Regions from separate parts of the Peribacillus sp. NPDC076916 genome, predicted to be linked through region 2. Evidence: riboswitches for the same ligand, from Rfam matches in the RefSeq annotation. Region 2 holds a riboswitch; the other holds the start of a gene.
The links. A riboswitch is a leader RNA that binds a small molecule or an ion and turns the genes downstream of it on or off. The one in region 2 is predicted to bind S-adenosylmethionine.

Region 1: it holds a riboswitch for S-adenosylmethionine, as region 2 does, so the genes downstream of both, ACQKFG_RS24110 (sugar ABC transporter substrate-binding protein) here and ACQKFG_RS07980 (bifunctional homocysteine S-methyltransferase/methylenetetrahydrofolate reductase) in region 2, are expected to answer to the same signal.

The regions. Positions count from the first base shown of each region.
Region 1 is NZ_JBNNIU010000014.1:103-9,713, forward strand. It holds partial or broken gene hmpA (NO-inducible flavohemoprotein) at 93-1,305, opposite strand; gene ACQKFG_RS24095 (ketoacyl-ACP synthase III) at 1,565-2,548, opposite strand; gene ACQKFG_RS24100 (ABC transporter permease) at 3,242-4,246, opposite strand; gene ACQKFG_RS24105 (sugar ABC transporter ATP-binding protein) at 4,248-5,750, opposite strand; gene ACQKFG_RS24110 (sugar ABC transporter substrate-binding protein) at 5,807-6,919, opposite strand; SAM riboswitch class I at 7,036-7,141, opposite strand; gene ACQKFG_RS24115 (GTPase domain-containing protein) at 7,237-9,611, opposite strand, start outside.
Region 2 is NZ_JBNNIU010000002.1:602,485-617,231, reverse strand. It holds gene metH (methionine synthase) at 1-2,735, opposite strand, end outside; gene ACQKFG_RS07980 (bifunctional homocysteine S-methyltransferase/methylenetetrahydrofolate reductase) at 2,728-4,575, opposite strand; SAM riboswitch class I at 4,679-4,777, opposite strand; gene ACQKFG_RS07975 (MOSC domain-containing protein) at 4,889-5,539, opposite strand; gene ACQKFG_RS07970 (Ku protein) at 6,046-6,888, opposite strand; gene ligD (DNA ligase D) at 7,041-8,888, shown strand; gene dapF (diaminopimelate epimerase) at 9,090-10,076, opposite strand; gene ACQKFG_RS07955 (NCS2 family permease) at 10,260-11,561, opposite strand; gene ACQKFG_RS07950 (beta-class carbonic anhydrase) at 11,718-12,290, opposite strand; gene ACQKFG_RS07945 (hypothetical protein) at 12,380-13,174, opposite strand; gene ACQKFG_RS07940 (DUF4870 domain-containing protein) at 13,404-13,724, opposite strand; gene ACQKFG_RS07935 (undecaprenyl-diphosphate phosphatase) at 13,950-14,729, shown strand.

The sequences.
Region 1 (9,611 bases), on a different contig from region 2:
ATTACCGGGTTCATGCCCTCAAGGCTGCATAATTAAATAAAGTGCCTAACTTTTTGTTCACTTCAATGAAAGAACCTTTTTATTTAGTTTACTTATTTTTCTCCTAAAATAGCGAGTGGACTAAATACTTCATAATGAACATGGTCTTTCGATACACTCCATTTATTCAGGGCGTCGTTGATTAAAGGAATAGGTCCGCAGAAATAAAAATTAGCTTCTTTTGATGGAACGATAGATTGCAGGAAGTCTAACCCACGTATCCTTCTTTATCAAAATGTCCTGAGGTTCGATCGGCTTCTGTTGGTTCACCATAGACTAGATATGATTTTATATGTTGGTATTCATTCACTATTCGTTGCAGATGATCTTTAAAAGCATGTGTTTGACTATTACTTGTTGCATGGATAAACGTAACCTGACGGTGTGGTTGCTTTTCTATAATGGTATTTAACATGCTAAGCAAAGGTGTAATTCCAATCCCCCCACTAATCAGAACAACGGGTAAATCGGTGTTATCCAGTTCGAAGTCACCTGCAGGAGCAGAAAATTGCAGCATATCTCCAACTTGCATCTGTTTATGTAAATAGTTAGATACAATTCCTGATGGAGCAACCCCATGGGCATCTTCACGTTTAACACTAATTCGGTAGTAATCCTTACCAGGTGAATCCGAAAGACTGTAATGGCGTATGTGCGTATATTTCTCGCCAGGAATTTCAGCCTTTAGTGTTAAAAATATTGCCCAGCATGATAGGAGGCAATGGGTTTTCCGTCTGTAGGCTTTAGATAAAAGGAGGTTACCACATCACTTTCTTTTATCTTTTTATCGATATTGAAGCTTCGATATCCTTCCCAACCACCAGGCTGATGTTCTATCTCCTCATAAAGGTTTTTTTCAATATCAATAAAGGCATCTGCAATATAGCCATAGGCCTTTCCCCATGCCTCTATGATTTCAGCTGTGGCTGCGTCACCCAACACATCTTTAACTGCTTGAAGCAACGTTTCACCTACAACCGGATACTGTTCAGGCTTGACTCCTATGGCGCGATGTTTCTCAGTGACTCTTTTAATTACCGGCTTTATCTCTTCAAGGTTCGTAATATGTTCTCCTGCAGCATAGACAGCATATCCCAAGGCCTCTTGTTTATTTCCTCTTTTTTGGTTCGTTTGGTTAAAAAGATTATACAAATCAGGAGCTTTTGAAAATAGTAATTCATAAAATCTCTTTCCTATTGGTTTACTATGTTCCTTGAGAACATGTGCTGTTTACTGAACGATTTCTATGGTCTTAGCATCAAGCATGTTAAAATTCCCTCCTCAAATCCCAGGGGTATTTACTGTAAATAGCATTCCTACTAAATATTGGAGTAACCATGATATTTTGGCACTGTTCACTTATCACTGTTACTTCCGCCATTTGGAGATTTGGAATCCCTTAAGATAATTCAAAGACACCATACCTATTAGTACGGTGTCTTTTGTTTTTTAGTATCCTTGTTAACTTAAACTGAACCTTTATATCAATAAGAACAAAGCTGCTGACCAGTAGCAGAGAAAAATGTTATAGGGTCCAATTGATAAGCAATCCTGCTTGTGCTAACCCACCACCGAAACCATATAATAAGATTTTCTCACCATGATTGAGCTTTCCTTCGCTTACTCCTTGATCTAAAGCTAATGGTATTGTTGCTGAGGAAGTATTTCCATACTCCACTAAGCTATATAATGTACGCTCAATTGGAAAACCGCTTCTATTACATATTGACTCAATCATTCTTAAATTTGCACTATGCGGAACAAACCAATCAACATCATTCAAATGAAAATCTGTATTTTTCATCACAGTTTGCATTCCTTTTGGAACAGTAGTAACAGCCCATTTATAAACCTCACGTCCATTTTGGACAAGGTTACCACTATTATTCAAGTCTTCACCATTTATACGTGTCGATAGGTTTGTACTATATAAATATTTTCCGCCTTCTCCTTCCGAATATAAATGTGACGAAATAAAACTTGGCTGTTTTTCATCATATTCTACAAGAACTGCTCCTCCACCATCTCCAAATAAAATACAAGTGGCTCGATCTTCATAGTCCATAATTTTAGATAAAGTATCAGCTCCAATAACAAGAACTTTCTTGTTTAAACCAGATGTTACTAATCCATTAGCTACATGCAGCCCATAAGTAAATCCTGCACAAGCAGCGTTTAAATCAATAGCTCCAGTATTCTTAATACCTAGCTTAGCTTGGACTAAAGAAGCTACACTAGGTGTGTTGAAATCAGGTGTAAATGTACAGACAATAATCATATCGACATCTTCGACAGATTTATCATACCGTTCCATTAAATCCTTTACAGCTTTATAACTTATATCACTAGTAAACTCTTCTTCATGTGCAATTCTTCGCTCTTTAATACCAGTACGTTTAACAATCCATTCATCATTGGTTTCAACCATTCTTTCTAAGTCCTTATTTGTTAACCTTTTTTCTGGAACATAAGAACCTATCGCAGTAATACGTGCTTTGGATTTGAACATAAAATAGCCACCTCGTGTTATGAATTGCATCAATTTTATAACTGATATTAATACCTGGTACTAATTATAAAGTAAAAAAAATCTTATGCAACTACCGGTCACTTTAAATCCATAAGAGAAAAAGAGCTGAACGACAAAGAACGATCGCTACTGATAATTAAGAAGATTCTGCTCCAAAATTAGTAAGGTATATCGTAGCCAGAACATCCTGTCGCGCGGAAGTGACGGGTGAACCCCTTTTGTCTACAAACTCAGTTATCTAAAGAGAAATCCGGTATTACCACTTTTAATTTCCTAACCGTAACGGTAACAATTGAAGTTTATTAATATTCATATCCTTTTCCGAATAAATAATATACCAAATATCCCAATAAATTAAATAAAGTAAATTCCATAATCCACCCATTATGTAATTATTTATAATGTTATTAAAAGGTAAATAAGGGCCCTGTAAAAATTTACAACTGTGGTCAATGTTTATACTCCAACAATGAGGGATCAAAAAGTCCTCCTGTCCCCATTTTAGCGTAAAAAAGAGTTCATTATTATTAAGTAAAATGATGAAGATGCGAAAATTCCATGAACCGCCCCTTCTTAAAAAGGAAAAAATCCTGTTGCATTCCAACAGGATTTTTATCAATCTTCAAAATTCACAATTATAGGATTTCTGTAGATTAACGGGACGAAACCATTTTAGTGTTTTTGTTTGTAATAGGTTACCGCGAGCGCAAGGGCCAGCACTGTTCCTTTGACGATATCCATCGCATAATACGGAACGGACATCATGATCAAACCGTTTTGAAGGATTCCAATCAAGACTGCACCGACAAAGGTTCCAAATGCATTCGGTTTTCCCGCTCCTAAAACGGAGGAACCAATGAAGGCTGCCGCAACGGCATCCATTAAATAGGGAGAACCTGAATTGATTTCCGAGGTCATGACTCTTGAAGCTAGGACAATCCCTCCGACTGCAGCTAATAGGGCTGAAAGCAGATAGGCAAGGATTTTGTATTTATTGACCGATATCCCGGAAAGTCTCGCCGCTTCCTTATTCCCCCCAATAATGTACATATAACGACCATGCTTCGTATAAGTCAAAAAGATATGGGTCGCAATCACAATGACTGCCATGATCAAGATTATCCATGGTACCTGGCCAATTTTGGCGAAAAATGGGCTGATCAGACCTGTTGCGAATGTCCCGTCGGGCATGACCATATTTTGCGAAACCGTTGCCCCTTTTGTATAAGTAAGGGCAATTCCCTGGATAATGAACATGGTAGCCAATGTCATCAGCATGTCGGGAATTCTCAATTTAACGATCATGAATGAATTCAAGGCCCCTACGACAAGTGAGGCGCCGATCGCAGCTAATATGGCGATTAATGTATCCTGCGAAAACCAGACGAACATTGATATGACGATGGCATTGGCCAATGATGCAACGGATCCTACGGAAAGGTCGAAGCCATCCACGGTCAGCGATATCGTAATGCCGATCGCAATGATGGTCACGATTGAAATGGAACGCAGGATGTTGATCAAATTATTCGTTTGAATGAAAGCTGGATTGGACACGGCAAAAATTCCAATCAGAATGATAATCGTCAATATTGTGCCGTATTTATAGAAAAAGTCGAAAAGTTCCGGCCTTTTTTTCGCTTTCGCTGTCTGTGTAACAGGAATGGGTATGCTCATCCTATTTTCCTCCTGTTGAATAGAATAGTAGTTCTTCTTCATTCGTTTTGCTAGTTTCTAATTCGATGACAGTGCTCCCGTCATATAACACATATGTCCGGTTGGTAATGCCCATGATTTCGGAAAGCTCGGATGATGCATAAATGACCGCTTTCCCATTCCTTGCAAGCTTTGCAATCAATTCGAATATATCCTTCTTGGCTCCAACATCGACCCCTTTCGTTGGTTCATCGAATATGTATACATCCGCATCGGCCATAAGCCATTTTCCGATGGCAACTTTTTGCTGGTTACCACCTGAAAGGTTTTCGACATTCGCTTCCCCTGAAGGAGTTTTAATGCCGAGACTTGCGATCATTTCCTTCGCCTTTTCCTTTTCCGCCTTACGATCCACGAAACTGAACGTCTTGCAGAATTTGCCGAGGCTGGCTGCAGTCAAGTTCGCCGAGACTGATTCCTGAACGAGGACCCCTTCTTTCCTGCGTTCCTCAGGTACAAGTGCCAGACCGCTTTTTACTGCTTCGTGCGGTGATTTCAAAGAAAGCTTACGACCATTCAGGACCACTTCCCCCGCTGTAATCGAAGTATGACCGAAAAGGGTTTTACAGAGCTCCGTTTTTCCCGCTCCGACTAACCCTGCCAAGCCGATTATCTCGCCTGCTTTAACATTCAGATTGACATTCTTGACTTTCTCGGCATCTGACAATCCGCTCACTTCCAGAATGACGTCTCCGATCGAAGCATTCACTTCTGGAAATTGGTCATCCATGGTTTTACCGAGCATATTCTCTACCACTTCGTTACGGGTCATGTCTTCCTTCTTTCGACAAGTGACACGCTCCCCATTTCTCATGATCGTAATTTCCTCACAGATTTCAAAAATCTCAGGCAGACGATGTGAAATGAAAATGATTCCCACGCCTTTTTGCTTTAATTCATTTACAATTCGAAAAAGTTCTGTCGTCTCCGTATGACTTAACGGAGCAGTTGGCTCATCGAGAATCAGGAATTTGCAATCTGTCGAAACGGCCCTTGCTATCAGGACCATCTGTTTTTCAGCCAAGGTAAGATCTCTTACCAGCTTTTTCGAAGGGACACGAATTTTCATATCTTCAAGAATATAAGAGGCTCGTTTGTGCAGCTCTTTCCATTGGATCCTCTGTTTTTTTCCCATGTTTTGGACCATATCGTTCAACATTACATTTTCGCCAACCGTTAAGTAAGGGATGAGGGCTGTATCCACTTCCTGATAAACAATTTGAATGCCTTGTTCCTGAGCCGCTTTTGGCGAGCGGATATCCCGCCTCATCCCATCAATGAAAATGTCACCTGAATAATGAACATGGGCTCCCGATAAAACTTTCATTAAAGTCGATTTTCCTGCTCCGTTTGCACCGACCAATGCGTGGGCTGTCCCTGATTGTACGGAAAAATCAACTTCACTCAGCGCCTTCACCCCTGGAAATTCAATCGAAATCCTCTTCATTTCTAGTTGCGTGCCCATGTCCATTCCCCCTTATTGAACAGACACTCCCTTCACTGGAAAGAGAGTGTCTCTTTTTACTTTTTATAATGATCTTTCAAAACTTTCATCCAATCTTCTTCAAATTCCGTAGATTCACCCCAGCCATCGACAATACCAGACAGATTTGCCATGTTTACCGCTTCTTTTGAAGCTTGGACTTGCTTTTGTGAAATAAGTGAAGCCTCTAAGTCATAGGTTTGCGGAGTATCTTCGCCCGCTAATTTTTTAGCCAATATCCTCATATTCACTGCACCGATCAGCTTGGGATCGACCGCTGCCGTGTAGGACCATGAGCTATCAGCCGATTGGATTTCCTGGAGATCTGCGTTAGATACATCAATACCATATATCTTCACTTCATCGCGGCCCGCTTCTTTAATCGCCCGGGCTGCACCGATGGCAAAGGCATCCCATGTTGCGAAAATGGCATCCAATTTACCTTTAGGGTATTTATTCAGCATTGCGGCTACAGCATTTTGTGTTTGAACCGAAGTATCAGCAGATGCCACCCCGAATCTTTCGACTTCTTTAATCCCAGGATTTTCTTTTAGTTTTTCCTGATAGACTGCATTTCTTCTTACCATTGGTGGGAAACCATCCACCCAAAGATAGGCAATTGCCGCTTCACCTTTCTGCTCTTTTAACAGTTTATCAAAAGCCAGTGTTGCCAACGCTTCATCATCCTGTGAGGTTAATGTCACGCCATCAATTTTAGATAGTTCGCCTATTGAATCGAACGTGACAACGCTTTTACCTGCATCAACCAACTTTTGAACGTCATTCACAGTTGCTGCATCATCACCATGGGAAATGATATACCCATCGTAATCTTCCTCCAAAGCCTGCGCTATCGCATCATGAAATTTAGCCGTATCACCATTGGCTGTATATGTATCCACTTGAAATCCCAGTGCTTCTCCTTCTTCCTTCGCCCCCGCCAGGTATTGGGCCGTATGATCATCACCGCCAATTTTACGGATCACTTTGATCTTGGCTCCATCCCCATCTGCAAATCTTTCCGGTACATTTTCAAATGATACTTTTTCTTCTTTCTTCGATTCTGTGGAACTCTGCCCAGTGGAGCACCCCGTTAAAAGCAAAGCCGAAGCGATGGCTGAAATGAATATTCCTTTAATAGACCTTCTCATCTTGTTTTCCCTCCATATTTTCAATTTAGTCTTATCAGTTTAGTTGGTGTAAATCCCAAAATAAAAACCTCTCTAATATAGAGAGGTTTAATCAGCTGTTTTGCAGACTTGTCCCTCTCTTATCTGTCAAAACATTTCTGTTTTGCAGGATTTAGCACCAATTCCTAATGGAACGGTTGCTGGGCATCTTAGGGCCAGTCCCTCCGCCACTCTTGATAAGAGATATATTGTGTTACGTTTTCGTAATTATCACTTTATAGGGATATAGTCATAAAGTCAATAGATTTTTGAATATTTGAAATGTTCCCTGATATTTTTTATTTTCTTTGAAGTTGGGCTAGACGCTTTTTCTCGATTTTTTCAAGCCTCTCCAACTGCCTTAATTTCACTTCGAACAAAGTGATCGGGTCACGGTAAACTTCCGGATTTTCTTTCATATGTTCCAATGCAGCCTGGTAGTCTTTTATCTCGGTCTGCGTTTGTTCAATCGTTTTTTGAAGTAAGGCAAATGAACTGCGATAGAAAAGTGAGATGTCCCGATCCAAAGATTTTTCAAACAATCCAAATTGGGTAAGGAAACGTTCCGTGATCATTTCTGCAACATCCAGGTAGTCTTCACTTTCCAGATATTTCTTATAACGATTGTACATATTGGCTTTATTTTGCGGTATCGCCCCAAACAGCTTCCCTGCTCCTTTAAGCAGCAATTGTGATGGAGTCCTGCGCAAAAGTATATTAACGTTTTCGATGCGGATACTGCTTGTCATCCGATCGGCATCACGGCGCCAGTCATCCAATACTCTGAAGTCACCTGCAAGCGTAATCCGTTCTTCTTTGTATAATTCATTGAATCCGGCACTCATCTCATCCATAAACTGCTGGCTTTGTGAGAACTCCATTTGGGAACTGGCAATCCAGTCTTGTAGAGAACGATAATATTGAGGCATGATCTTATCAGAAATGAAGTTTTGAATCCGCTCATTCATTTCTTCGTTTAACTGTACATGGACTTGGCTGAAATCACTGCTTTCCGTTAATGATTTAGAACAATCCTTCAGTAATTCAGGAATTTTAGTAGAAAGCTGATTTTTCACTTCATCCTTAAGCAGACGATACGACCTTATGATATTTTCACTTTTTTCTTTTTCCAAATCAGCCAGTTGATTGACCGCCCCATTCAGTTTGACTTCCATCTGTTCATTCCAAGAGATGGAATGCTCGCATTTCCGCTCATTGGCTGCCCGTTTTTCTAACAGATAAGATAAAGTTTTACGAATGAATGCAAGGATTTTCTCAGATCTTCTTTCCTTCCAATTCTCATCTTGGTAATTCGATTGAAGGAAGGCTGAAAGGTCCTTCAATTGTTGCTTGCTATCATAAAGTTTGGAGAAAGCGAATACTTTCGCATTCGGGAAATATGCATTCACTTTATCCCATGTTTCGTCTTCCATCCGGACTGCGACCTGATCACTGTATATCGTATCCATTTTATTTAATAAGAAATGAATCGGCAGTTTCGGAGCCATCATTTGAATTTCCAATAACAGATCCCGTTCGCTGCCGGTGAAAGGCGCCCGGGCGTCCAGGACGAACATCAGTCCATCACTGCCATGTAAATACCCTTGGAAATCGGATTCCACGCTTTTTTCCCCATTGAACCCCGGTGTATCCAATAATCGCAGACCATTATTTCTTAGGTAGTCACTTATGATTGTCACATCAACAATAGTCCCGCGCTGGCGGCGTGTTTCATCCAATTCAGCTAGCTCCATGACAACCTTTCTATCTGTATCGGTAATTTCAAGGATTTCCAAATCATCCCCGTCTTTGACACTGACTAAGGATGAATGATCTTCAGCAGCAATGCTCTCGCCAACAATTGACTGAATGAAGGATGTCTTGCCATTTCCTGTACTTCCTACAAGAAGAAGATTGAAATTTTCGGTATCCTTAAGCCCCTCGACCATCCATTTAAGCTTATTGCCAACCTTTAGATCATTATCTTCAGCCCACTGGATAATGGAATTGAACAGTTTCTCTCCCGCTTCAAGTCCGCCTCCTAATTTAGGCGATTTCACCAACAGGCTTTCTGCATCCTGAATGACCAGCGCATTGATCGTATCCGGGAAGATTTCATTCCAGGACAACGCGGATGCCGCCGCAAACAACGAGAGCTCCCCATCTGCGATTTTAAGCCAGTTTTCCAGTAACCTTGGCACGACAGGACTTAAATCTTTGATTAGGTGCGTTCCTTCTAAAAGACCTGCATATGCATCCCTGTAATAGACGGAAAGCTCATCCCATACATCAGCATGGTTCAATTCGATGGTATCTATCAAATTATTAATCACTCTTAGCCATTCGAAATAAGAATCCGTATATTTATAATTTTTCCAAAGGGCAACCGTCACTTTTTCGAAACGTTCCTGGTCAAGTGTGTATAGCGAACCAAGGACAGTTGAAAAATAATCCGGATCCATCGATTGGGCAACCCCCTGCTGGATATACGTCTTCAGCACATCGAACCAGCCCATTGATTCTGTACGGATACTTTCATTAGCCGCTAATACCACCGCACTGTTCCAATCCTTTTGTTCTTCAAAAAAGGCACGTGCGATTTCCGTGACATTCGGGTAATCCGGTTGAAACTCGACTGCTTCTTTCACGACTTTGGAAGCTAGGTCATTTCTCG
Region 2 (14,747 bases):
AGCATTTGCCTATTAATATACGGCTGGATGACATCCAATGGATAGTTTTTCAGGACGTGACGCTTGATGTCACGCGGTATTTGAACAGGAGCATCGCTTAAAGGGGCAGCTGTGGACTGCTTCCGAACAGGTTTTTCCATCGTGGCAGCAATGGCGGCATTCGCTTTCGCTCTTTCCCGTTTCTCGACTAACTCTTCCAAGTACACCACTTTTTTGTCAGAGTCATGTAAAATATTCGTTACAGCCAAACCATCCATCGCATCTTTGGAATATAAAACCGGCCCTTCATATTCAGGTGATATTTTAAAATCGGTGAATTTACGGGATAATGCTGCCCCTCCCACTAAAATTGGGGTATCTATTCCCGCTTGCCTTAAATCCTGTGCTGTTAAAACCATTTGCTGTGCAGATTTGACAAGTAACCCAGATAGGCCAATGATAGTTGGCTCATGTTTTCGAACCTCTTCTATGATTTGTTGCGGTGCGACCTTTATTCCCAAATCAATGACTTCATAGCCATTATTGGATAGGATGATATCCACTAGGTTTTTCCCGATATCATGCACATCTCCCTTGACGGTCGCCAAAAGGATTTTCCCTTTCTTAGCACTATCTTCTGAGTTTTCCATTAGTGGTTCAAGGTGGGATACAGCCGCCTTCATCGCTTCAGCACTCTGGAGCACCTCTGCGACAATAAGTTGGTTGTCATTAAACAACCTCCCCACCTCACTCATGCCATCCATCAATGGTCCATTGATGATTTCCAATGGGTTGTCACCGCGCTCAATCGCTTCATTTAAATCATCAACCAATCCTTCTTTCGTTCCCTCGATAATATAGTTACCTAAACGTTCATCCAATGGCAGGATCACACCATTATCCTTCTTCTCCGCTTTTTTCCCGCGATAAAACTCGGTAAAAATCGCTAAAGTTTCAGTTGAAGTCTCAAATAGCAGTGCCTCAGCCAATTTCACTTCCTCTTCCGGTATCAGAGCGAAACGTTCAAGTTTTTCTGTATTCACGATAGCATAATCGAGACCCGCTTTTGTACAATGGTAAAGGAAAACTGCATTTAATATTTCCCTTCCCCTCGCTGGCAGACCGAATGAAACGTTAGAAATGCCAAGTATCGTTAGGCATTCCGGAAACTTTTCTTTAATCGCCTTTATTCCATTCACCGTTTCCAATGCAGATCCAATATATTGTTCATCCCCTGTGCCTACAGGAAATACAAGCGGATCAAAAATGATGTCACTTTTGTTCAGACCGTACTTATTAACGAGCAAATTCACAGACCGTGTAGCCACTTCCAATTTCCGTTCAGCATCGACTGCCATCCCAGTTTCATCAATGGTTCCTACGACAACTGCAGCACCATATTGATGGACTAATGGCACTATTTTTTCAAAGCGCTCTTCACCATCTTCAAGGTTTATGGAATTAATGATCGATTTCCCTTGTGAATGTTTTAATGCTTGTTCAAGCACGGCTTCATCCGTAGTATCGATGACCAATGGGACTTTCACTTTTTTGACGACCTCTTCCACAAATTCCTTCATATCGCCAAGCTCATCCCCATCAGGATCAGCAAGACAGATATCAATGACATGGGCCCCTTTTTTTACCTGGGAGCGTGCAATTTCGGCAGCTGGCTCATAATGCTTTCCGCGTATCAGCTCCTTGAATTTTCGGGAACCGATAACATTCGTTCTTTCACCTACGAATAAAGGCCGCATTGAATCATCATAAATTAGCGGCTCTATGCCCGATACGGCATGACCATGGGCTGTTTCCGTAATTGTACGGGGTTTCATGCCTTCGAGGACCCTGGAAAGTTCTTTAATATGTTCTGGTGTCGTACCACAACATCCGCCAATGATATTGATCCATCCCTTTTCGGCGAATTGCTTCATTTTCTCTGCCAGTGAAGTAGGTGACTCATGATAGTGGCCTTCTTCATCAGGGAGCCCGGCATTCGGATAACAGCTGATGGCGCTATTTGATATATCTGCAAGTGTCCTGATATGGTCTATCATGAATTCCGGCCCTGTTGCACAATTAAGGCCAACCGCAACGGGCTTCATATGTTCAACCGATAAATAGAAAGCTTCTATGGACTGGCCAGCAAGCGTAGTGCCCATCGGTTCGATTGTCCCTGATATGATGACAGGCACATCTTTTCCTGTTTTAGCGAATGCTGCTTTGATTCCGGAAAAGGCTGCCTTGACATTAAGCATATCCTGACAGGTTTCCACCAATAACAAGTCTACCCCGCCATCCAAGAGACCCAGTGCCTGTTCTGCATAGGAATCGGTTAAAATATCAAAAGTCGTTCCGCCCGTTACGGAAAGCGTTTTTGTAGTTGGACCCATCGAGCCAGCTACATACCTTGGCCATTCATCATTGGAGTACTTTTCACAAGCTTTAACGGCAAGCTCAGCTGAAATCTTATTAAGTTTGTAAGCGATAGTGCTTATTTGGTATTCCTCGAGTACGATGCTGGTCGCTCCGAAGGTATTTGTTTCAATGATGTCTGCACCCGCTGCTAAATATTTTTCATGAATGGATTGGATGATTTCCGGTTGCGTCAATGATAAATATTCATTGCAGCCCTCGAATTGTTCCCCTCCAAAATCCCCTGCCGTCAAATTCTCCGCTTGAAGCATGGTTCCCATCGCCCCGTCAAGAAGGAGTATTTTAGAATTCAACTGATCTTGAATCGCTTTTTTATTCATGTACTGCCACCTCTGATGTATGTTTACTATCGACTTTTCTAATATATTTCGTAAGTTCCGCCGTCATTTCATAGCGAAGGAACGGAGTGATTAAATATATGCCCTTGAATTTTTCCCTTGCCGCGTCCACTAGCTCTCGCGCGATATTCACTCCTTCAATCCTCGACTTTACAGGGTCATCCCCCGCTAACGCCATGGCTCTTCTAACATTATCAGGCAATTTGATGCCTGGGATTTCATTATGGATGAATTCGGCGTTCCTGGTGCTGGTCAAGGGCATGATACCGATGAAGATCGGGGTTTCTAAATGTTTTGTAGCTTCATATACTTCTTCGATCTGCTCCACGGAATAGATTGGCTGTGTCAAGAAAGATTGGGCACCGCAGGCAATCTTCTTTTCCATTCTCAGTACCGCTTTATCCAGATATTTCACATTGGGATTAAACGCTGCAGCAATTTTGAAATTTGCCCGTTGGCCCAAACTTTGACCCGAATAGGAAAGACCTTCATTAAATTGTTTGACCATACTTATTAGGTCAAAGGAAGATAAATCATAAACCGAAGTGGCGCCCGGGAAGTCCCCAATTTTTGAAGGGTCTCCAGTGATGATCAATATTTCGTTCAGGCCCACCGTCTGCAGACCCATTAAATGTGACTGCAGTCCAATCAAATTTCGATCACGGCATGTTATATGCACCATCGGCTCTATATTCAGTTGGTTCTTAAGTAAATTAGCCAGTGCATCATTCGATATCCTTGGTGAGGCAAGCGAATTATCCGCTAATGTAATGGAATCGACCCCTGCTTTTTTCAAAACCTCGGCACCAGTCATGAAGCTCGCTATACCTAACTTTTTCGGTGGATCAAGTTCGACTAGAATCGTCCTTTCTGTTTTGGCCTTTTCGAACAGGGGACGTTCCAATTCTCTATCATTCACTTCAATTATTTCTATTTCACGGGATTTCGTAAATTTCTCTTTCACAGGAGCCAAACTTCCAATCGCATTCTTTACAGCTTGAATATGCAGCGGAGTCGTTCCACAGCACCCTCCTATGATCGCGGCACCCTGCTCACGAAGTTCTAGGGCACTTGAACCGAAGTATTCCGGCACAGCTTTATAGACGAGCCTTCCATCCACATAATCCGGGAGGCTGGCATTTGGGTATATGGCAATTGATGCTTGCTTTGGCAAACTCACTTCTTCCAAGGCCCGAATCATATGATGTGGACCGAGACGGCAATTCACCCCCACAACATCGGCACCCAATTGCTCAAGTTTTTGAAAGGCTTCATTTAAATGGATTCCATTTTGAAGATTTCCCAGTTCATGCATCGAAACATTTGCGATGATCGGCAGTCCAGTTTCATTTTTAACGATTTGCAGGACGGTTTCCAGTTCTTCCAGGTCATAAAATGTTTCCAAGAGAATCCCATCAGGGTTTTCCATCAAAAGACTGTATAGCTGTTCACGAAAACCCCGTTTTATCTCTTCCATGCTTAAATCCGATTTCCTGATGCTCCGCTGTGCCCCTATGGTACCGAATACGTATGCCTTTCCTTTTGCCGCTTTTTTTGCAAGAATGACTCCCTGGCGATTGATTCTGCTTACCTCATCTTCCAGTCCATACCGTTTCAATTTGTTGAAATTGGCTCCGTATGTATTCGATTGAAGGATATCTGCACCAGCTTCCAAATAGGCACGGTGGATGGATTCTATTTGATCTGGGTTCGTGCAGTTTAATTCCTCATAGCATTGATCGATGCCATTTGAATACAATAAGGTCCCCATTGCCCCTTCCCCAACCAGTATTCTTTCTTTCACGTCTTTACGAAAATTCATCATTACATCCTCTCTCAAAAACAATCCTGTTTTTGTCGTATTCTATGAGTATGAGAGAAAAGGAAAAAAACCTTCTCAAAGAAGAAGGCTTTTTGAAACATTCTCCTCATCTATCAAGCTCTGCTTGCTGGATTTAGCACCTTTGCCTAAGCTGGTTGCTGAGGTTTCTTCGGGCCAGTCCCTCCACCTCTCTCGATAAGATCCATTTATATAATTTTCACAAGATTTCAAAATTTGATTATACTTAATTTACATTAATAATCTGTCAATTTCAATACCTGATCGACATTTTTTTCACTTTTGCAAAAATCATTCAACCTTTTGCAGCTTGAACCCTCTTCAGGATCCTTTGTTTCCAGTCTTCCGCTAACGAGTCTAGTGTAAGTAAAGCCTTTGCGCCTTCCAGCCCATCTCGTTTATGAAGGATTACCTCTGCTGCATAATGAACTGAAATTTTTTCCTGCAAACGATCTATCAGCACAATCTCGTTTTGTTTATTTATCGTTCCTTCTTGAAGTACTCGTGCAAAATAACCAGTTAAACTCGTTTTCAGCACAAGTTCCAAAAACTTAGGTTCTTGATTGAAATGGGAAATGGTCGAACAAAGTATCCTCCCCTGGTTAATTTGAACAATCACTTCGCCTATTTGATAAATATCGCCAATATATGTTGTTTCTTCTCTCATCCCCGCTACAGTTAAGTTTTCACCGAATGCAGGGATTTCTAGTTTTTTAGAGAATTTTTCATTCCATAATGAATAATGCTCAAAGGGGTAAAAGCACAAAACGCGATCAGGACCTCCGTGAAACTTTACATTACCAACCCCATCACCAATTATACCTGATTTAGTCACTGTCACATTATCCTGTGCTTGTTTATCCATTGCTGAAAAGATTTCGATATTCGAAAAAATTTCATGCTTCGGCTTCCCGGCATGAAGTGCTTTGATTTTTCCATTTTCCATTTTGCATCTTCCATTCAAATATATTTTTTATCATTCTGTATGTATAAATTATACTAAAAATCCATTTATTCTGTAGTTATTTATAAGAATATGAAAATGCAAAAGCCTCATGAGCCGTTAAATGGGGGAAATATCATTGATTTCCAGAAAAATTCATAGGTTAGTTTCAGTAATTTTGTTGCTATTTCAGAATTAAATATGGTAGAATATGAACACAATATATAGTCGAAAACTACAACCGTTCGCCTATATGTTGATTTTCACGATTGAATTCCTCATTGTCGCTCTTTAGGGAGCGAATTTTTTTGCCTTCATTTCCATCCACCATTTTCTATTAATCCCATTTTGTTTCTTACATCGTGATCCACTTACATATTTGCACTTTCCTTACCTATGTAAATCTCCCCCCTATTAATTCACTTTCCTTACCATTCAGAAAGCAAATTACCTTGCTAAAACAAGCAGGAAGCCGAGCGACATCATGTGTCTTCCGCTCAGCTTCCTGTTTAAGCTTGTTTCTTTTTTTTCGGTGCCACTTTCTTTCGGGTCGTCTTTTTCATTTCCGTTTCATCATGTTTCGTACGGTCAATGGATGCCTGTAAAGCCTCCATTAAATCGGTTACATTGTTGGAAACTGGTTCTTTTGTTTTGGCTGTAATCGTCGTCTGTCCTGCTTTCTTTGATTCAATCAATTCAAGCAACGCGGTTCGATAGTCATCGGTGTATTTTGCCGGATCGAAAGTAGTCGTTAATTGATCTATCAATAAAACGGCAGTATCGATTTCTTTTTTTTCAATGGTATCGTTGGCAGGAATATTCGGAACATCCGCTGTGGGGCGAACTTCATCCGGATAATGAATCGTTTCCATCACCAAGGTATTATCAACGACTCGGATTACCGCCATTTGTTCTTTAGAGCGGATGATGATTTTCGCTAACCCTACCTTATTCGATTCCTTGAGGGCCTGTCTCAAAAGAGAATAAGCTTTTATCCCTCCGTCATTAGGAGACATGTAATAACTCCGGTTAAAATAAATGGGATCTATTTCTTCAATTTTAACGAAATCCACGATTTCCACGGCTTTTTCTTCGTTTTGTTTTTTCAGTTGTTCTAGTTCATTGTCTTCCAATACAACAAACTTTCCCTTTGTATACTCAAAAGCGCGGACTATATCATCCTTCCCCACTTCTTTCTGGCATACCGGACAAACCTTTTCGTATTTAATCGGTGAATGACATTCCTTATGCAACGTCCTCAAAGAAATATCCTTATCCTCCGTAGCAGCATGAAGTTTGATCGGAATGTTCACCAAACCGAATGATATGCTCCCCTTCCACATCGTATGCATATTCGTCACCTCATAACTTATTTTTAAAGAGAAGAACGATTTTATTATTCCCCTTTGTTCAAAAAAAACCGAAAAAATAATTGCCAACTCTAACACTTCGTTTTTTTGGCAAAATAATCTTAACCAATTATTTGCGGAGGTAAATACAAAAAATGAAACCGATGCTGCCTACCTATTACCCTGAAGCCCACAATTCCAAGGATTGGCGTTATGAAGTCAAATATGACGGCTTTAGGGCTATTTTAACGATAGACTCCGATACCATTAGCATTTCGAGTCGGAACGAAAAGGAATTATCACCACAATTCCCGGAAATCATTGCTTACATCAAAAATCTGCACCTGAAAGACTATCTCCCGCTTCGGTTAGATGGCGAATTGGTCTGGCTTACCAATCAGGCAAAAGCCGACTTTTTTCAAATACAGTGGCGAGGACGCCTTGGGAAACAATCCTTAATTTCAGAAAATGCCCGTTTTTCCCCATGCCGGTTCATAGCGTTTGACCTGCTTAGCATCAGCGGAAAAAACGTAGCAGCTAAACCCATGGAAGAAAGAAGGGAATTGATGTTGAATATGGGGGCAAATCTTGGCTTTCCTATGCCCCCTGATCCCAACGATAAGGCTTTGATACAATTAATAGAGAGTTTTGACATATTGGATAATGCCTTGAATAAGGTCACCCTATTAGATGGCGAAGGGGTTGTCGCCAAGGAAATTCGTGGGACTTGGCAAGAAGGGAAACGTACTGCCTCATGGATCAAGGTGAAAAATTGGAAGACCGTTTCTTGTTTCATTACAGCATTGCATAAAGAAAATGGTTACGTTTCCCTCGCAGTTTTCAAAGAAGGTGCCGTAACCAAAATCGGAAGTGTTAAAAATGGACTGAGTCCTCAAGATAAAAGGATATTGCATGAACTGATCAAGCAAAATGCATCAGACGAGGACACACAATTTTTTTATATCCATCCATCCATTTGCATCGAAGTCCAATTCTTGCACGTGTATGAGGAGAATGAATTGCGTGAGCCTCAATTTTCACAATGGCTTTTACAAACGGCTCCCGAAGAATGTACCTGGGAGAAATTCGTGCTAGGTCAATATACATTTCCAGATACTGTGCAAATAACTTCCAGGGATAAACCGCTTTGGATAACAGGAAATAAAAAGGTGATAAAGGTTGAATACCTCCATTATTTACGGGAGGTTTCAGCTTTCTTCTTACCCTTCTTGAAGAATAAACTGCTTACGACGATCCGCTATCCTCATGGCACTTTGGATAAAGAAAGATTTTTCCAGAAAAACAAACCTGATTATGCGCCGTCCTTTATTAAAACGTTCATTGATGAAGATATCGAGTATATGCTATGTAACGATATTGAAACGCTTCTTTGGTTCGGCAATCAACTTGCATTGGAATTCCATGCGCCATTTCAGAAAGCGGGTAAAACACGCCCCGACGAAATCGTCCTGGACTTGGATCCTCCTTCCATCGAATATTTCTCCTTAGCGATAAAGGCCGCACAGGAAATAAAGAAGGTGATGGATTCATTAAGGATAAAAGCTTTTGTAAAAACTTCAGGTAACAAAGGACTGCAAATACACATCCCACTGCCTGTAGACACATTTACTTATCAGGAGACACGCATTTTCACTGACTTTCTCGGTGACTACTTATCAAGTTCCAACCCAAATGATTTTACAACGGAAAGGATGAAAATAAATCGGCATAATCGACTTTACTTGGACTTTGTGCAGCATAGTGAAGGAAAAACCATCATCCTTCCTTATTCCCCGCGGGGAAATTCTTTCGCTGGCGTGGCTACACCTTTGTTTTGGAAGGAAGTGGATGAAAGTCTCCAGTTAAAGGACTTTACGATTGAAACCATACCAAGCAGAATAAAAAAGGAAGGGTGTGCATTTATGGATTACAGACTCATCGATAATGGACCAGCCTTTTTGGAAGTATTGTCGTTCCTAAAACAAAAAAAGACCAACAGCTGATTGGTCTTAGCGAGTTTAAAATGAACCGTTGATCCCCCTCACCAGGCACTCTTTCTGGGACGCACTTTTCTAAGCAGGAGTCCCCTGACTTCCGGTCCGGATCAACTGGAATGGTCTTTTGATTACATTACTAAGAGGTTTTTAAATGAGAAAACTGCAGGCAAACTCTCTTCTTCGAGTTTGCTGCAGTCTGAATTTTTTTTATAATTTTGTTTTCAAATAACTTTGAACTTCATCCTGAAGCTTGGCATATAAGCTTGTTTCCAATTCAAAATCCTCTTTTTCAAGCACTTCAAATTTTTCAGGCTGATCTAAGTCCATTTCAATCGATACCTTGAATTCATAGGTTGCGTTCCCGATTAAATCAATTGAATACTTTTGGCTTTCATCATCATGGTGGACCACGCATTTAACTTTTCCGCCGTTATTGTAGACAGATATTTCACTTTCCAACGCGTTTAATCCAACAGAGCATGTTACTAGGCTTGAAGCTGACATCGCCGTTCCACACGCATTCGTGAAGCCTACCCCCCGTTCGAATGTCCGCACATAAATGCTCCCTGGTTCCAGCTCTTTCACGAAGCTGACATTGACACCATCAGGGAAAAGCTCATTCGGTTGATTGACCTTTGTTGAAAGTTCATCCTGCAAACCACTTTGCAAAACCTCACTATCAACCAGCGTGATCAAATGTGGATTAGGAACCGCCAATGCCGAAAATAATAGGGTATCATGAAGTTCCGGCAATAATTCGTTTTGCAACTGTTCTTTAGCCAATACAAGAGGTAGATCCTTCACATTAAAACTCACCGGTGAAATTTCCACCTTGAAAGTCGGAATTCCCTCATAAACATCTTCCGTTTTTTCCACGAGTAGATTTGCCTTCATGGTTTCCACAATCATTTTATCGAGTCCTAGAACGTCGTTCGCGTAACGTGCAACACAGCGAAGTCCATTGCCGCACATCGAGGCTTCCGATCCATCCGCATTAAAAACACGCATCCGGCAATCAGCATGTTCACTTTTCATTACGAACAAAATACCATCCGCCCCAAGCTTTTCCCTATTGCATAGGGCCTTCGCGAAATTTTTCCGCTCTTCTTCAGTAAACGTCAGGGTCGTAGTCAATTCATCAATGATTAAGAAATCATTTCCTGAACCATGGCTTTTTAAACCTTCAATAATCATCCTGTCACATCCTCTAATATGCTGCTTGTCATTTATCATTTTTTTAATATTCTATATCATAGCATTTTCAAGATGGATGTGTCATCGCGTAAATCACAATATATCTATTTTTTCCGAAGAAAAAACCAATAAGAAGAGCGGTTGGAATGAGAATTAACTCCTTCCAACCGCTCTATTGAATTATTAACCGATCATACCAATGATGAAATAGACGATAAACATTCCGGCACTCACATACATCGGGGCTGACACTTCTTTCGCTTTTCCGGTTACCAGCTTCAAGAACGGGTACAGGATGAAACCGAATGCCATTCCATCGGCAATACTGTAAGTGAAAGGAATGATCGTGATGATCATGATTGCAGGTATGCTCTCGGTTAAATCGCTGAAATCCAGCTCTTTTATATTTCCGAGCATCAAAATGCCAATGATGATTAAGATGGGGGCAATGGCGCTATCAGGGATTACTTTAATCACCGGTATAAATAGAAGTGATAGAATGAATAGCACGCCCGTCACCACGGAAGTAAAACCAGTTCTGCCTCCTGATGCGATTCCAGCTGCCGTTTCAACTGTAGCAACGGTAGGACTCGAACCGAATATACCTGAAAACAGAACGGACACACTTGTCGCCTGCAGCGACTTTTTATAGGCATCCTGGCGGTTTATGCTATCTACATGCCCGTGTACAAGACCAATATTTTCAAAAACAAGAACCATCGTCATTGCAAATACACTTATCCAGAATTCAATCCGGTTCGCTTCCAAGAACGATAATGAAAAGAAGAGATCGCCGTAGGAAGCTGTGTCAATGCCTGAAAAATGGATTTTTGAAAGTTGAACCGTCCCGAACCAATAAGCAATGAGGCTGCCTGCCAGGATGGTAATCATGAAATTACCGGGGACATTTTTGATGAACAGAGTGATTGCCAGAAAAAAGGTCAACACCGTTGCACACACCGCTGGATCGCTTAAATCTCCCAGTGCGACGATAGATGATGAACCTCTCGTGATTATCCCGCCCTTTTCGAGACCGATTAGCATCAAGAATAAGCCAAGACCGACAGATATGGCTTCTTTAATCGACCTTGGAATCGAATCACTGATTAACTTAGAGTATTTTGTAAAAGCGATGACTACAAAAATGACCCCTGAGATAAATACAGCACCCAATGCCGATTGCCAAGATAGACCCATCCCTTGAACCATTGTATAAGCAAATAGTGCATTTACGCCCATTCCTGGAACGAGGAGGATTGGGACATTCGCCCAAAGTCCTATCATGACACAGCTTAAAGCAGATAAAAGAATCGTCGCAATCACTGCACCATTAATCGGAATGCCCGCTTCCGATAAAATCAGGGAATTCACGATGAGAATATAGACTATTGTAAAATAGCCGACCACTCCAGCAAGGATTTCACGTTTTCCATTCGTTCCATAGTCGGAAAAATGAAAAAACGTTTCCAAGTTTAATTTCTTCATGATGTATCCTTATTAAATTTGTCCCTCGCCCACCCGTTTGTATTAGTGACAAACTACACTTGGCGATTTTAACAAAAAAAAGGATAAAAATAAATAGTAAAGATCAAAATTTGAAAAAAACTGTCGGAAATAATCCCGACAGCCTTGTTGAATATATTATTTTTGTCCTTCCGCATACCCATCGACTACCAATTCCAGCTTCCCTGTATCAGGTGAAATGATAAGACCATGAACAGGAATATTTTTAGGGATCAAAGGGTGTCCTTTAATCACTTCCACACTTTTCTTACAACTTTCATAAACATCATCAAATCCGCGAAGCCAACTGCGAATATCTATTCCTGAAGCTCCAAGGGTATCGATGGTGCTCTGTGGAATATCACGTTCGAGCATCTTCCCTACTACAGAATCAGCATCCACTGAAGCCATCCCGCAATCATGGTGAGGAATGACCAATACTTCATCTGCCTTTAGCTCATAAACGGCAACAAGGATACTCCGCATGACACTTCCGAAAGGATGGGAGACGATTGCCCCGGCAGTCTTCAGGATTTTGACATCGCCATTTTTGACATTCAAGGATTTTGGCAATAGTTCAACGAGTCGTGTGTCCATACAGCTTATGATGACCATACGTTTCTCAGGGAACTTATCCGTTCTATACTTGACATATTCGCCTTTTTCTACAAACTGTTCATTAAAATCAAGAATCTCATTAAGTAAACTCATATTTACCACCTTTTATTTAAGTATTTAATCTATGTATTCCACTAAGATTATATCAAATATTTAAAAGATTTGCTAAAGAGTAACCTTAGTCAATTTGAACGATGATTTAAAGTGGCTGCACAGAAGCCCAAGACGATGATTTTAGGAATTTTATCAACTTTTGATGAAAATGAAAGTATGGGTGTATTTGTCTTGAATCGTTTCCCCCACTCCAAAGGCATCCAGCCCTCTTGGTATGAAACGATTTTTTCCCCTTCTTTTGTGGAAATCTCGAATGAATTCACACTTCCCGGCGTTTCAATGGGCATCCATTCCGTACCATCTTCCTTATATATCATTCCATTAATCTTTAAGAATGACCGATTTTCTTGATACGATCCAATAATGCCACCCTGATCATCCATGATCGTCAATTTATTGAAAAGTCCCCTTTTAATATGGTACTTAGCCAACAATCGCCCCTCATGGTCCACCAGTTCATAACGCTTGGCCAGGAGCATCGACAAGAAATTGGGTATCATCCACATGAACCACTTCATATTCAAATCCCGTACCTCGCCCATTAGAGACCCATCCGGTGCAAAAAGAAGCAGGCGCAATGTCGGCGCTGGCATAAAGGTCAACAAAACATGTTCATTTTTAAATAACCCGGGATTTGTCCCGATGTGTTCATCAGGCAATTCCTTCAATCTATTTTCATATATACGATGACTGACAAATTGGGCAATGCTAATGAAAATAAAAGGAGACGTTATCAATAATATATTGCCCGGAATCATTTTGAAAATATGACAAATGAAAAATACAATGGCCAAAAGAAGTGATATCCAAGATGCATGGAAATTTGAATTGCTTGTTTTCTGATAATATTCACGTATATTCATATCCTGCTCTGCTCCTCACTCCTTACAAGAAAGATTGCCGCAACGAACATTGATTTTTTGCAGTACCACAAACCGCCCGGCATCCACTTCCTAAAAGTGCATTGAAGTAATTATCATAATACTTTATTCGCTTTAATGTGATCTATTCCTTTTTTAATGTAGGTCAATTCCCAACTTGGTTCATATAAAAAAGGACTCCGAATTGAACGGAATCCTTTTTACATCATTACTATAAAATCCTGAAAATCAACGGGAACCTATAATCCGTTCCTTCATAAGCCCTAATGGCAGCGATGATGGTGAATACGACTAAAGCTATCCCTATAACCGGCAATAGCAAGAATCCAACCAATACTACAGTGAGTATCCCTGCAACTATTGAATATACGGTGTAGGAAATGAAAAAATTCAGGTATTCCCTTCCGTGATAATCCACAAATTGTGACGAGTCCTTCTTCAATAACCAAATCACTAAAGGACCGATAAATGCTGTAAAAAAGCTGATCACATAAATAAGGGCAGCAAACACTCTTTCATCTTTAGTAGGCATAGTGTCTTCTCCTCCTTTCTCATATGAATAATTACGAATCAAATGCAAAATAGTTTCATTTTTCCTCTCATTATATTCGAAAAAAGTAAATTAGGACTGCCTTTTCTTTATAAAACCCAAATGGCAATACATATGACAAAAAATCAGAATATGTTCATCCGTCTTGTGCATACAGTTTAAATAATGGATGTCCCATACCTTCTAGAATGGAGTGATGTTTTTTTGCTGAACGAATTTCAAGCCTTCATCCTTGGGATCATTCAAGGCTTGACTGAGTTTTTACCTATTTCAAGCACTGGGCATTTATATTTAGGACGGCATATCTTCCATCTTGACGAGGCCGGCATTTTTCTGGATACCATGCTCCATATCGGTACCTTGCTAGCGTTATTGGTCGTCTATAAGAATGACATTATTGCCATTTTGAAAAAACCTTTCTCTAAAATGACCCTGCTTCTCATTGCCGGGACAATCCCTGCAGTGTTTGCCGGCATTTTACTCGGGGATTGGTTCGATGGCCTTTCAAAAACAGGCGTGACCATAGGCTGGGAATTTTTAGCGACCGGACTGATTTTATGGGTAGCGGACGGAGTAAGAAAAGGCGGTAAATCCCTTAATGAAATTTCGATTAAAGATGCCTTGATCATCGGTACCTTCCAAGCTGCTGCCATCATGCCTGCCCTTTCGCGTTCCGGCCTGACGATAGCCGCTGGCCTATTCTGCCGGCTGGATAGGGCCACTGCAGCCTATTTTTCCTTTTTGCTATCAATTCCTGCCATTACCGGGGGCATTGTATTTCAGATGAAACCGATTTTTACAGGAGAAATTGAACGGCTGCCACTCACTGCACTTTTCGTCGGAACCCTGGCAGCAGCAATCTTTGGTTATATAGCCGTAGTATGGATGATCGATTTCTTAAAAAAGCGATCACTGAAAATATTCTCCATTTATGTATGGGCCCTAGGCGCGATCATTTTATTCATGCAATTCACAGGTGAATTTTAACGAAAAAAGCAGGCGAAA